Regions from separate parts of the Candidatus Kuenenia sp. genome, predicted to be linked through region 2. Evidence: riboswitches for the same ligand, from Rfam matches in the RefSeq annotation. Region 2 holds a riboswitch; the other holds the start of a gene.
What was found. Region 2 has a riboswitch for cobalamin ahead of M5U24_RS11360 (energy-coupling factor ABC transporter permease). Riboswitches for the same ligand answer to the same signal wherever they lie in the genome.

Region 1: it holds a riboswitch for cobalamin, as region 2 does, so the genes downstream of both, M5U24_RS12335 (TonB-dependent receptor) here and M5U24_RS11360 (energy-coupling factor ABC transporter permease) in region 2, are expected to answer to the same signal.

What each region holds. Positions count from the first base shown of each region.
Region 1 covers NZ_JAOSKF010000019.1:198,878-202,948, forward strand. The annotation lists gene M5U24_RS12330 (carbohydrate porin) at 296-1,306, shown strand; cobalamin riboswitch at 1,597-1,816, shown strand; gene M5U24_RS12335 (TonB-dependent receptor) at 1,848-4,040, shown strand.
Region 2 covers NZ_JAOSKF010000019.1:2,860-11,058, forward strand. The annotation lists gene cobD (threonine-phosphate decarboxylase CobD) at 338-1,432, opposite strand; gene M5U24_RS11345 (ATP-binding cassette domain-containing protein) at 1,683-2,558, opposite strand; gene cbiQ (cobalt ECF transporter T component CbiQ) at 2,552-3,340, opposite strand; gene M5U24_RS11355 (hypothetical protein) at 3,429-3,791, opposite strand; gene M5U24_RS11360 (energy-coupling factor ABC transporter permease) at 3,775-4,545, opposite strand; cobalamin riboswitch at 4,687-4,904, opposite strand; gene M5U24_RS11365 (hypothetical protein) at 5,539-5,739, shown strand; gene M5U24_RS11370 (hypothetical protein) at 6,025-6,471, shown strand; gene M5U24_RS11375 (polyphosphate polymerase domain-containing protein) at 6,476-7,150, shown strand; gene M5U24_RS11380 (hypothetical protein) at 7,292-8,041, opposite strand.

The DNA.
Region 1 (4,071 bases), 190 kb from region 2:
GGCACGCTTTGCCGCTACATTGTTGAAAATCGCCGAAGTCCTTATTAAGAATAGATACTTTAAAAACGCTCGTTCCCAGGCTTCGCAGACTGGGACAAATGAACCTTGTTGTCTCAAAAGTGGGGGCAACTTATCACATTTTGCCTATTTTATGCTTAATTTATTACTGTTTTTCTATTAAAGAGGGAAATTCATATCGTGAAATAGGATAGAATTGCCCATTTGACCCAGTCTGTCCGGCTTGGGAACGTAATTGCATTGGAAGCTCCGCTTCCATGGGGAAAGAAGACTACAAATGAAGTGTTTGCTAATTATGTCAATGATTATTGCTGCGCCTATCTTTTATAGTCATGCCGAACCACTAGAAGCAATAGAATCGATTTCAACGTCAGAAGAAAAAGAAGAAGCAGACGGGATAGATATTTTCGATTGGCCGAAAAAGCAGGATAATCAAGCCGCACAGGAAAAGCGTGTTATCCGCCTTTCCGAAGAGGAAGAAACACAAAAACCTGTAGAAGAAACATATCCCACTGAAGAAAAACGATTTCAAATAGGGGTAAGTAGTACGGCTATTGTTCAACAGATTTTAAGTGGCGGTGAGAAACGGGCGTTTTTTCCGGAAGGCTCGCTGGATTTATTTTGTCTCTACAAACCCTCAGATCTCACAACATTATTTCTGGATTTAGAGGCGATTGGAGGAAACGGGCCTGATGAACATGCCGACAGTCTTTCCGGTCTCAATGATGATGCTGGTGCATTCCGGTACAATAACGGTACTGATCGCTTATCCATTCGGGAGATGTGGTTTGAGACAAAATTGTTCGGACAACAGGTAGCTCTTGTGGCAGGAAAGATAGACTTGACAAACTACTTTGACAGCAATGCCGTAGCCAATGATGAGACAACCATGTTTATAACCAGCGCCTTTGTAAATAATCTTGCATTAGAAGCGCCGCATAACGGACCTGGCGCAGTATCTATCTACGAAATGGAAAACGGCTTGAATTTCCGGTTAGGACTGCAAAGTGCAGATAGTGACAATATGGGACTGGGGATAGGAAAGGGCTTCTACGGAATAGGAGAGGTTGGTTTACACGCCGATAGCCTTTTTGGAAGAGAAGGCAATTATCGCCTTTGGTTTAAAATCAATGGAGACCGGTTCCCATGCGCGAAAAAGACAGCGCAGCTTTTGCCTTTGGTTATTCAAAAGCAGATGATGGGATTAAAGAATCTGCAACCGAGATATACTACCGTTTTGTCCTTAACAGGCACATTGCCATTACGCCACTATTTCAGGCCGTTTTAACCCCGACGGATTAATGGATACTGCTGTTGTGACCTTATTTGGCATACGAACACAAATCGAGTTTTAGTGTCTTTTCAGTAACTTCTTTGCACACTTCCATTCGTCAGTGCGTGCTTTTTGGCAAAATATTTAACTGTTCCTTCTGCTGTAGGCTTGTAGTTGGCAATTGGCAGTCGGCAATTAACAATTGTGAAATTGCCTACTGAGGACTGAGGATTGCCGATTGAGGGCTGAGGGCTGGCAAATGAGCATTTTTACCTTATAACAAAGAAAGGGGGGAAATTCATGTATTAATACTTAAAAATAATAATCTGTATTTATGTGCAAGACGCCAGGGAATCCCATCTCGTTATTTCTGAGCAACGGGAGCTGCCCCGCAACTGTAATCGGAGACGAAATCTGCATAATGCCACTGAAAAGCCGTTTAAAGTAATGAACGGCTTTTCGGGAAGGCGCGGAAAGTAGGATGACCCGAAAGCCAGGAGACCTGTCTTGCACAACTTCTCATACTATTTTTTTCGAGGGAAAAAGGAGAACACGAGTGAAGCACTTGCTAATCATAGTAACAGGTATTTTAGCGCTTGCCTTTTATCAATACCCCGGCGTATCGGCAGCAGGGGAATCAATTCCTGTTTTAAAAGAAGAACAGGAAACAAATGACAGAATACTTACCAAATGGGCGGAAAGGCCGGATAATCAGGCTGCACAAGAAAAGCTTATTATCCGTATCCCGGGAAAGGAAGAGATACCTGAAGTAATAGAAGAAGCATATCCTGCCGATGAATTCAAATCAATTGAAACGATTCAAAAACAACCGGACAATGTGAAAAATATCCCGGAGGAGCCTGAGGTATACCCTTTGCCGTTTGAAGAAAAAATACCGCTATCCCATACCACAATACCTTCGCCGGAAACTCCGAAAGACCCACCGCCAAAGGATGGAAAAGACAGGCAATGTGAAGATGCTAACGATACGGAAGATACCGTAATAACACCGACACGGACGAAACAGTTGTCTAAGAATGTTGGCAGTTCTTTATCAATCATTACACAAAAAGACATTGAGAATAGCAAAGCGCCGCTGTTGCTTGATGTTTTACGTCAGGCGCCGGGGATTGAAGTTACAAGAACTCAGGGGATAGGCGGGACTACAAGCTTGTTCATAAGGGGGGCGTCAGCCGCACATACCCTAGTATTTGTTGATGGTGTCCAAATGAATAGTCCCACATCCGGGGCATTTAATTTTGCGAATCTTTCCACAGACAACATTGAGAGAGTAGAAATTCTGCGCGGACCTCAAAGCACCCTGTATGGCTCTGAAGCGATTGGCGGTGTTGTTAATATTATTACAAAAAAAGGGGCAGGCGATAACAAAGTTAACCTGGGAACCGAGTACGGGATGCGCGATACCTATAGGGAAACTGTTAACGTTTCAGGAGGAAAGGAGAATTTTGATTATTCAGTGGGAGGTTCCTACCTGAAAACCCTCGGAATATCCGCTGCCAGCAGTGGAAGTGAAAAGGACGGTTACAAGAATCTTACCGGTTCTGCACGGCTGGGATGGAATTTCCTGGATAACGGGAGGGTTGATACAACTATAAGGGGGTCTCACTCGGATTTTGAATATGATGCGTTTGTATATGGTGTTGGTGCGGTTGACGACCCTGACAGACGCCAAACTACAGACGAGGTTCTTTTCTCTGCGAAGGCCAGCAAGACTTTTTTTGATATATGGACTCCCTCATTTCTCATCTCAGTTAACGATACAGAACTAAAAGGCTTTGATCCCACGGATGAGTCGGGCAGATTTCGCATTCCTACAAGGGTCTGGCGGGCAGAACATCAATCAGACTTTTTACTCTTTGACGTAAATACGATAACACTCGGTTACGAATATGAAGTGTTGGAAGGTAAAAACGAGGGTAAGTATGACGGGCAAACCTACCGGAACAATGCGGTTTTTCTGCAAAACCAAATAGAATTGTTTGAGTCGTTGCACTGGACAATTGGATTACGCCACGACGACTTTAGCACATTCGGATCTCATCTTACGTATAGAACAACGGCGTCTTATAACATGGAGGAAATTGGCGCCAGACTACATGGTTCATGGGGAAAGGGATTTCGGGCGCCAAGTTTGAATGAACTGATTTACCCATACTACGGGAATCCGCACCTGCGTCCGGAAGAAAGCAAGGGATGGGATTTCGGTGTTGAAAAAGAGATTCTCAAAGACACACTAACCATCGACGTCACCTACTTTGAAAATAACTTTAAAAACCTTATCACTGCCACTGTGCAGCCCGATGGCAGCTACCTGGCAGAAAACGCAGCCAGGGCAGAGTCTCAGGGCATCGAAACCATTCTAACCTATAAACCATTTACTATACTTTCATTCACCGGAACGTACACGTATACAGATACCAGGGACAGAGAAAAAGATCAGCAACTACCCCGCAGACCGGAAAACCGGGCAACGCTTGGGATTAACACCAATCCCATTGAGAAATTAAATATCAACGTAACAGGGATAATGGTAAGGGACAGAATAGACAGCAATGGAACGAAAATGGACAACTACTGGACGGTCAATCAGGCGACTCGCTATGACGTCACAAAGTTTATGGCTGCTTATGTCAGGTTCGAAAACCTTTTTGATTATGACTACGAAGAGGTAACTGGCTTTGGTTCCCTCGGTTTTACAGCGTACGGGGGAGTGGAATTCAAGTTTTAAAATACGGGAATGTAAAAAGAACCGTTTGTTT
Region 2 (8,199 bases):
GAAAAGTCTCCCTTAATAAAGGGGGAAAAAGGGGGGTTGTTTTTAATAAAATAATTCTTAACACCTTAGTTATTTGAAAAATCCAAGGGGATATAAAAAATAATGTAGCCCCTTTGGGGGCGGTCTGTTTGTAGCGCAATAAAATTCAACAGGTAAATAGCTCCGTAGGAGCGGCCTGTATATGATTGACAGGAAGACAGGCCGCTCCTGATTATAGAGACAGGTTTCAAACCTGTCTCTACGATCTGTTATGGTATCCTATCTACTACAAACAGGTTGCTCCTGCGGAGCTTATCGGTAATACGTTTTTTTTAAAACCAAAGTGTTACAATAATTCTTAACTTAATGACATTGGGTTGCAAACCCGACTGGATAGGACTTTTTTAAATACATTGATTAACTTTGTATTTTCTTCCCTAGTCCTAACCGCTATACGAAAATACTCATCATTGAGTCCGGCAAAGTTGGAACAATCACGAATAGCGATGCCCTGCTCCAGCATCCATTTACTCAGAAAAACAGAATTTATCCCTTCTGCGTTGATTTTAACAAATACAAAATTCGCCGCAGGTTTATAAGGAATCAATCCTCGAATATTTGACAACTCTTCGTATAAAAACACCCGTTCGTTTCTTATGAATTCTTTACTTGCGGCAATAAACGCATCGTCTTCCATTGAAACCATTGCGGCATATTGGGCAAAGGTATTGACCGTCCATGGTTCCTTATATTCCAGGAGCTTTTCCGCTACGTTTGCGTGGGCGACGAGATATCCTATTCTCAAACCAGGAAATCCGTAAAATTTTGTAAGAGACCGTACTACAATGAGGTTTTCAAGTGTACCTGCTTCATTTATCACCGTGTATCTCTCCGGCTCATCCACAAAATCCATGAATGCCTCATCTACTACAAACATTACATTTGAATGTTGTTGTATCATTGCCAATAGCGTACGCTTCTCAATTAATAATCCGGTGGGATTATTCGGATTACAGAGGAAAAGCATGCCCGCCTTTTCATCCTGGAAATAATTTTTATTGTAGTGGAAAGAAAAATCGTCTTCGTCATTGAGGGCATACGGGACTACTTCCGTGCCGCTGCATTTTAAAGCCTCTGGAAATTCACTGAAAGACGGTTGCAGGATAATTCCTTTTACAGGTTTTAAAGCGCGGGGCGCCAGATAAAATAATTCCGTAGAGCCATTTCCTACAACAATCTCGTTGGCGGAATGCGCTATTTTCCGCGCTATATATTTTTTCAGACTGTAGCAATCAATATCGGGATAATGCAATATATCGTCGAAATTTTCGAAAACTGTTTTGTGCACGCCTTCCGGATATCCGAGTGGATTAATGTTCGCGCTGAAATCAAGAACAGCGTTTTTGGTATGTACATTTGTATGCTCTCTATATCCGCCATGACCCTTAAACATATTACACTCCGGATTCTATGCCTGAAACTCTGCTTTTAAAAAATACGAAATTCGAAGTACGAAATACGAAACAAATCCGAATAACAAGACATAAAATTCAAAACACACAACAAATATGAAGCACGAAATGCGAGAGACGAAAGAGGCATTTGTTTAGAATTTCGAATCATTTTGTCATTAGAATTTGTTTCGTATTTCACCATATCTGCGGATAAAAAGTATTTTCACCTGAAAATGTCTGCCATTTAAACTACTCTTCTGAAATATTCAATGCGGCTGATTTTGCCGTATGACTCCCATTTAGTTTTTGTACCAAAAATTTTCTTGCCTCACCAATGGTAAGGGGTAAATTTGCCATTGAAATGTAATCTTTATCCCTTAACAGCCTCATAAGTTGCGCTATTTGAGGCAATTCGAGATACATCTTCTCCAATTTCTCTGTTTTCGAGAAAACGTTTTCCGGCGTGCCTTCACACACAATATTTCCCTCATACATAACGGCCATCCTGCTCATGTAAACAGGCACAACATCTACCACATTTGTTGCCATAATAATGGTAATCCCACATTCATGGTTAAGTCTCTGAAGCAGCCTCATAAGTTGTGTTACTCCGGCTGGGTCTAAACCGCTCGTGGGTTCGTCTAGTAAAAGAATTTCCGGCCTCATTGCGAGCACCCCGGCAATGCAAATCCTTTTTTTCTGTCCATAGCTTAAATACCCAACAAACTTATCTGCACAGTGTCGCATATTCACTAACATCAATGCCTCTTCCACCCTCCGCTCAATTTCTTCTTTTGAAAGCCCTAAATTCATAGGCCCGAATGCCACGTCTTCCCGTACTGTTTGAGCAAACAACTGATCATTCGGATCCTGAAACACAATACCTACGCGTTGAACTATCTCACGGGAAGGATACTTCCGTAACGGTCTTCCGTCTAAAAGAACCTCCCCCTCTTGTATTTTCAATAAACCGTTGAAATGTTTTAATAAGGTGGTTTTCCCAGACCCGTTTGGCCCAAGAATTGCCCAAAATGCACCTTTTTCAATATCCAAACATACCCCGCCAAGGGCAAGTGTCCCGTCCGAATATTTATACCGGATATTTTTAGCCTGAAGTATTACCATATCCGTATATTCCCCGCATAGAGAAGAAAGGGGAGAAAGAGGGTCATCCCTGAGAAATAAATATATTCATTTTTACCCAAGGGCTTTAAATGGCAGGTTAATATACATCCTCCCTTATAGCCCCGTGCATACATCGCCTCAGAAGTGCGCTCCGCCCTTTCAACGGCACGGATAATAAGCATTCCACCCAAAATCCCGAGGGATTTTATTGCTTTTAACCATGAGGCATGCCCTAAACGCGCCTTTTGCGCAAACCAGATTGCAGACACTTCATCCAATAATTGGAAAATGTACCGATACATAAAAGACATAAGTTCCAGAACGGTATCCGGCATACGAAACCATTTAAGTCCTGCATTTAGCCGACTCATTGTTGTAGTGAAGGCAAATAAAATCACCAGAGAAATCCCCCCGAGTATTTTGCCTCCAGTTTGCAGTCCGCCAAGAAGACCTTCTTTCTTTAAGGACATGATATATCCCCCAATGGAAAAAGAAACCCATTCCTCTTGTCCTTCATGCAATCCCTTGACCACTAGCATCATAACCGCAAATAATAATGGCAATACCATCTTTTTTATTATTGCCAGAGGAGAAATTTTCAGTGTAAGCAGAAAAACGAACGATATGAAAAGAAAAGAGAGAGACACAAAAACATTTTTTGCCCATATATTTATTGCCAGCATTGATAAGATGTAGATCAACTTGACCCTTACATCGATCCTCGTCAACCAGTTATCTCTCCGGGCATACCTGTCTGTAAATGTGAGATGAAAAAATCCCATAATGAGACGCCTTCTCTAAAAAACTTTCTCTGCTCTGTGGTTAAAATCCTTTTTGCCGGTCTGAGGCATTACCTCTTAAGATACTACATTATTTCTCATAAAATATCTTTCTGGCGTTAAACCCTATAACAAAGCCTCCTATTACACCGGCAAGTGTGAATACAAACAGGAGCAAATCCCCCTGATCAGTATTAATGTAAGGATCACGGGGTGGACGTCCATACTGGCTGGCATATTTTCCTACTATGCTCACATCAATTCCGGTCCACGCACCTTCACCTTCAACTGAATGGATTGTTCCTGTTATTTCAGTGGCTTTTGCCTGATTTTCATGTTCGGTTACACGAATCATCTCAAAATTATCTGCATGCGCCGCAGATAAAAATGAAACCATACCGGCCAAATAAAGTAAAAAAACGATATACACGGTAAATTTAAACAGGTTTTGCATTTTTCTTTATCATCCCAAGTTGAACCAAAATATCCGGCCTTCTTTTTTCTATAAAAACCAGAATAAATCCAACAACCACGCCTTCCACAATACATAAGACCCCCTGTGAGGTCATCATAAAGACGCCAAATATTTCTGCAGTCGCCCTGAAGAAAGACCCACCATTATTTATTACGAGCAATCCCAGTTCAATAGAGGTACCCAAATAAGTAAATAAATCAGAAATTACACCTGCAAAGAAGCCGCACCAAAATAATGGCATGCCGCAGCGCCGGGTTATTTTGAACGCAAAAAATCCGGAGAAAGAGCCTAAAATACCCATGGAAAATATATTCCCGCCCAGCGTTGTTAACCCGCCATGCGCCAAAAACAAGGCTTGAATAAGCAAGGCAATGCCCGCTATCAGTACACTGACAAAAGGTCCCAGCAAAATAGCACTCATGCCTGTGCCGCATGGATGGGAAGTTGCCATTCCGTTTAATGCTACGACGGGAACGGGGAAGCACGAAAAAACGAATACTGCCGCTCCCAGCATGCCAACTAACGGCAGGTAACTATGCATCTCTCTTTTCTTCCGTTTCACCTGGTAAATCCCAATACCTAAAAAAGGAATCGAGACGGCAAACAATGTTACTGCCCATTCTGTGGGCAGAATTCCTTCTGTAATGTGCATTGCATATGCAGCCTTATCGGAAACAAGGAACACGAGCAAAAAAACCGTTATATTTAACAGAAACATTTTTGTACTTTTCAAAACTTTCTCCCGTAAAACAAAAAAACCCATACCTTCAATGTTGAAGATATGGGTTTTCTATTTTATCGAAAAAATAGGCTTGCCGCCTATTCTCATGAAAATAATTACACTCAAAAACTTCACCTTCTTTACCATCGAAGATTTCGTGAAGCAATTACAGGCAGGTCTTCTGGCTCCCGGATCGTTCTACTGGTCACTCCTTCCCGGAAAGCCGTTTAAGCGACTTTTCCAGTGGCGTTGTGACGTTCGTCCCCGGTTACAGCGGCGGGTCCGCTCCTCGCCGCAAATTCTGTTTTGCGGCATGGATTCCCTTTTTATTTCTGCAATAATGAGAAATCACCTGTAATCGAACATAGTAATAATAAATAAAAGAGCGGTCTGATGCACGAAAGACTTTCGGGATTCTACTTTGAGCAAGTCAAATTTGTCAAATGGAAAATAAAACGCTTCACTGTAAACCATGCATTTTATCAATTGCAGCGTTAATGGTAACCATGCAAAACCCTTATATTTGCTCATATATTCTATTGATATGCATACGGTAACGGGTGCATTCCTGATTTTTTGTAACTTCCGCTATGTTTTAATGAAACGTTGCAGTAGTGTTAACCCTGACAGGGTTTGAAACCCTGTCAGGGTTGTTTCGTCCTGACCCCATCATTAACGGTTACAAAAAAACGGGAATGCTCCCTACGGTAACTGTATATATTTCAAAAAACCAAATGGATAAACTATTTTCCGCAAATAATGAGAACCATTAAAAATGTTAGATATTTCAAAATTACAACTAAATTCAGGCAATACCACGCCAACATCAGTCATTTATGCCGTACTCCTTTAGTTTGTGCTTTCAACCTTAATTGCAATTACCTATGAGAAGACCTTTCGGGGGCTTTCCTACTCAAGAAATTTTGTTCAGGTGCTCATACTCAGTTCCGTAGTGGCGGCAACTGTTATGCAGGCGATAGGGGACAGCCTTGCAAGGGGCCCGGTATGCTTGGCGCATTGGCAATTGTTCGGTTCAGAACCAATTTCAGAGACCCAAGAGATATTATCTTCATGTTTGCAAGCCTCGCGGCAGGTATTTCTGTAGGAGTCAAAGGGTATACTATTGCGACAGGCGGCGTTATTGGTTTTTTGTGTTATTGCAGTTATCCTGTATTTTTCCCCATTCGGACAAACCAGTTATTTTGACGGCATGTTGTGGTTTAATCTTTAAAATCTTCCCTCTTCAAAAAATATGCTTGAAAAGGTTCTTCATGACTATTGTAAAATCTTTGCGCTCATTACACTCCGTGATATGGTGCAGGGCAATCGCCTTGATTACGCCTATCATATAAAACTGAAAAGGGGGAAAAGGAAATACAAGGCATAGACTATTTTGTAATATGAGTTTACAAGGTAAGGGCAAGATAATTTCTCCGCTCTGCAGCCTTCAAATACAGACGACTTTAAGGGGTGTATTATGATGGTTTACGTGTGTGTGAAAATCGGTGTTCAATTTCTTTTGGGGTAGGCATAAACCTCCCCTTCATTCATTCCAACCGCATGGATGTCAATCGCAGAAAACTTCAATTTTTATCTGCAAAGGGCGAGCACGAAGAACTAAAAAGGTCTTTGGGAGAAAATGTGCGATTACTTTCCGGGGAAATGAACAACATATTTCGGCAGTATGATGTGCTTATGGAAGAAAAAACAACGGGCGGCACGGAATCAGCACTAAAAAAATATATGGAAACAGAAGGCATCGATCCGCTAATGCTGCTCGATATGCAGGAAAGCATTGTTAAAACGGACATCCTCATTAAGCAATGGCAATATGAAATTTACACAAAGTACCTTGAATACCTGGATATCTCAGGGCAATTAACCAGACTCCCTATTCGAAATTATCTTTCCCCGGACTTAGGGCAAATAGAGTTCTAAATATATGATTGAAGAGACAGCGCTGACCATCCGGAGGCGATACGAGTTGGAATTTGTCATTCCAAAAGAAATGATAGAACCCATTTCGCGTTTTGCTTCTATTTATTGTTCTCCCGACAAATATTCTTCAAATGCTGATAATGGTTTTTATTGCATAAACAATCTGCATTTTGATACTCCAGATTATTTATTTCTTATGCAAAGGCTGGACAAATGTAACAGAAGACTTCATCTGAGGATTCGTTCGTACCCCAATTCCAAAAAGTATCGCTGTTTTCTTGAAGTGAAAGAGAAGACCGGGGATATTGTCAACAAATACAGGGCGCCTCTTTATGATGAAAACTGGCGCAGGATGTTTGAAGACCTGGATTATTCATCGTGTGAAGAAAAAGACTTTGACCCGAATTCGTCCAAAACGCATTTCCTGAAGACGGCATATTTCTATAATGCAACGCCTAAAATGTTGTCTCAATATTGGAGGAAGGCATATGTATCCAATGTGAATGAATATGCGAGGGTAACGTTCGACACCGACCTGAGATATCAGCCGGCAGGGGGATATTGTATTATTCAGGATGAGAATAAAGTGGTTTCGCTGGATGACGAAACGCTTTTTGCCCAGAATGCAACGTCATACTGGAACTCAAGTGCTACACCATGCAGGTACCCTTATGGATGATCGATCTTATCCGGCATTTCAATCTCCAGCGGCAGGGTTTTTCAAAATATGTTGAAGGCATCATAAATGTCCTGCAACTTTACAAATATGATTCCGGGGTGAGACAGGCATCATCTGTATTGTTTTAACACAGAATTAAAGTTATGATTTACGGCCAAGGCGCCATTGCTCCAATTCCTTTTTTAATGGCAGCCAATATTCCCGATCTTTTTTCCTTTCGGCACTTTCTTCTTGTATGAGGAGAGATTCAATTTCTTCCACGTTTTGGTTTAATACTGCTTTAAGCAGTGACCGGGTAGGTATAAGATTTTTACATAATGCAGCATTTTTCCTTGCTATTTCCATGAGTAAAACAGGAGTCCTGCATTCCATGAGCCAGAAAATAATCTTTTCTTTCCCGGCTTTTCTATAACCCTGCGTGACGTCGGTTTCAATGAGACGGCGAATCATGGGCCAGTCCTTTTCGCGCTGCGTCTTTTTAGCCTGAATTAAATCCGGTAGTGAAAGAATACCCATCTCACCAATCTCCGGCAACTTCACAATGGACCTTCTCTCCCATAATTGCTCAAAATCGGAACAGCCTCGCATTTTAGCCATCATATCAATGCGCAAGCCTTCTACCCCTTCTGCATTGCAACGGAAATGGCATGCATGACCTCGTCTGAGTACTTGTTTGCCCAGTGGCGGTACAAATATGGTTTCAGCTTTCAAACATTTCAGTGCCTTTTTTATAGCTGAAATGTTCTTTGTATCAATCCCGATAGAAAAATCTATATCACGACTGAACTCAGATCCGCCGTATAAAATGCACGCCTGGCCTCCCATAAGCAGGTATCGAACGCTGCAATTCTGGAAAGTCAAAAGGGCTTTGTGAATCGGGTTCTGGATCAAAACTCCCTCCAAGTTCTAAATATATCGGCCAAAGTTTAGAGCTTTCAATGTATCTCTGTTCAGGTGTTAATTTCGCCCAATCTTCTTGTTCCTCATTAAAAAATAGCTTTAAATTTATTTGCATGGGTAATTTTCTCTATTCTGACCTACCACATAAA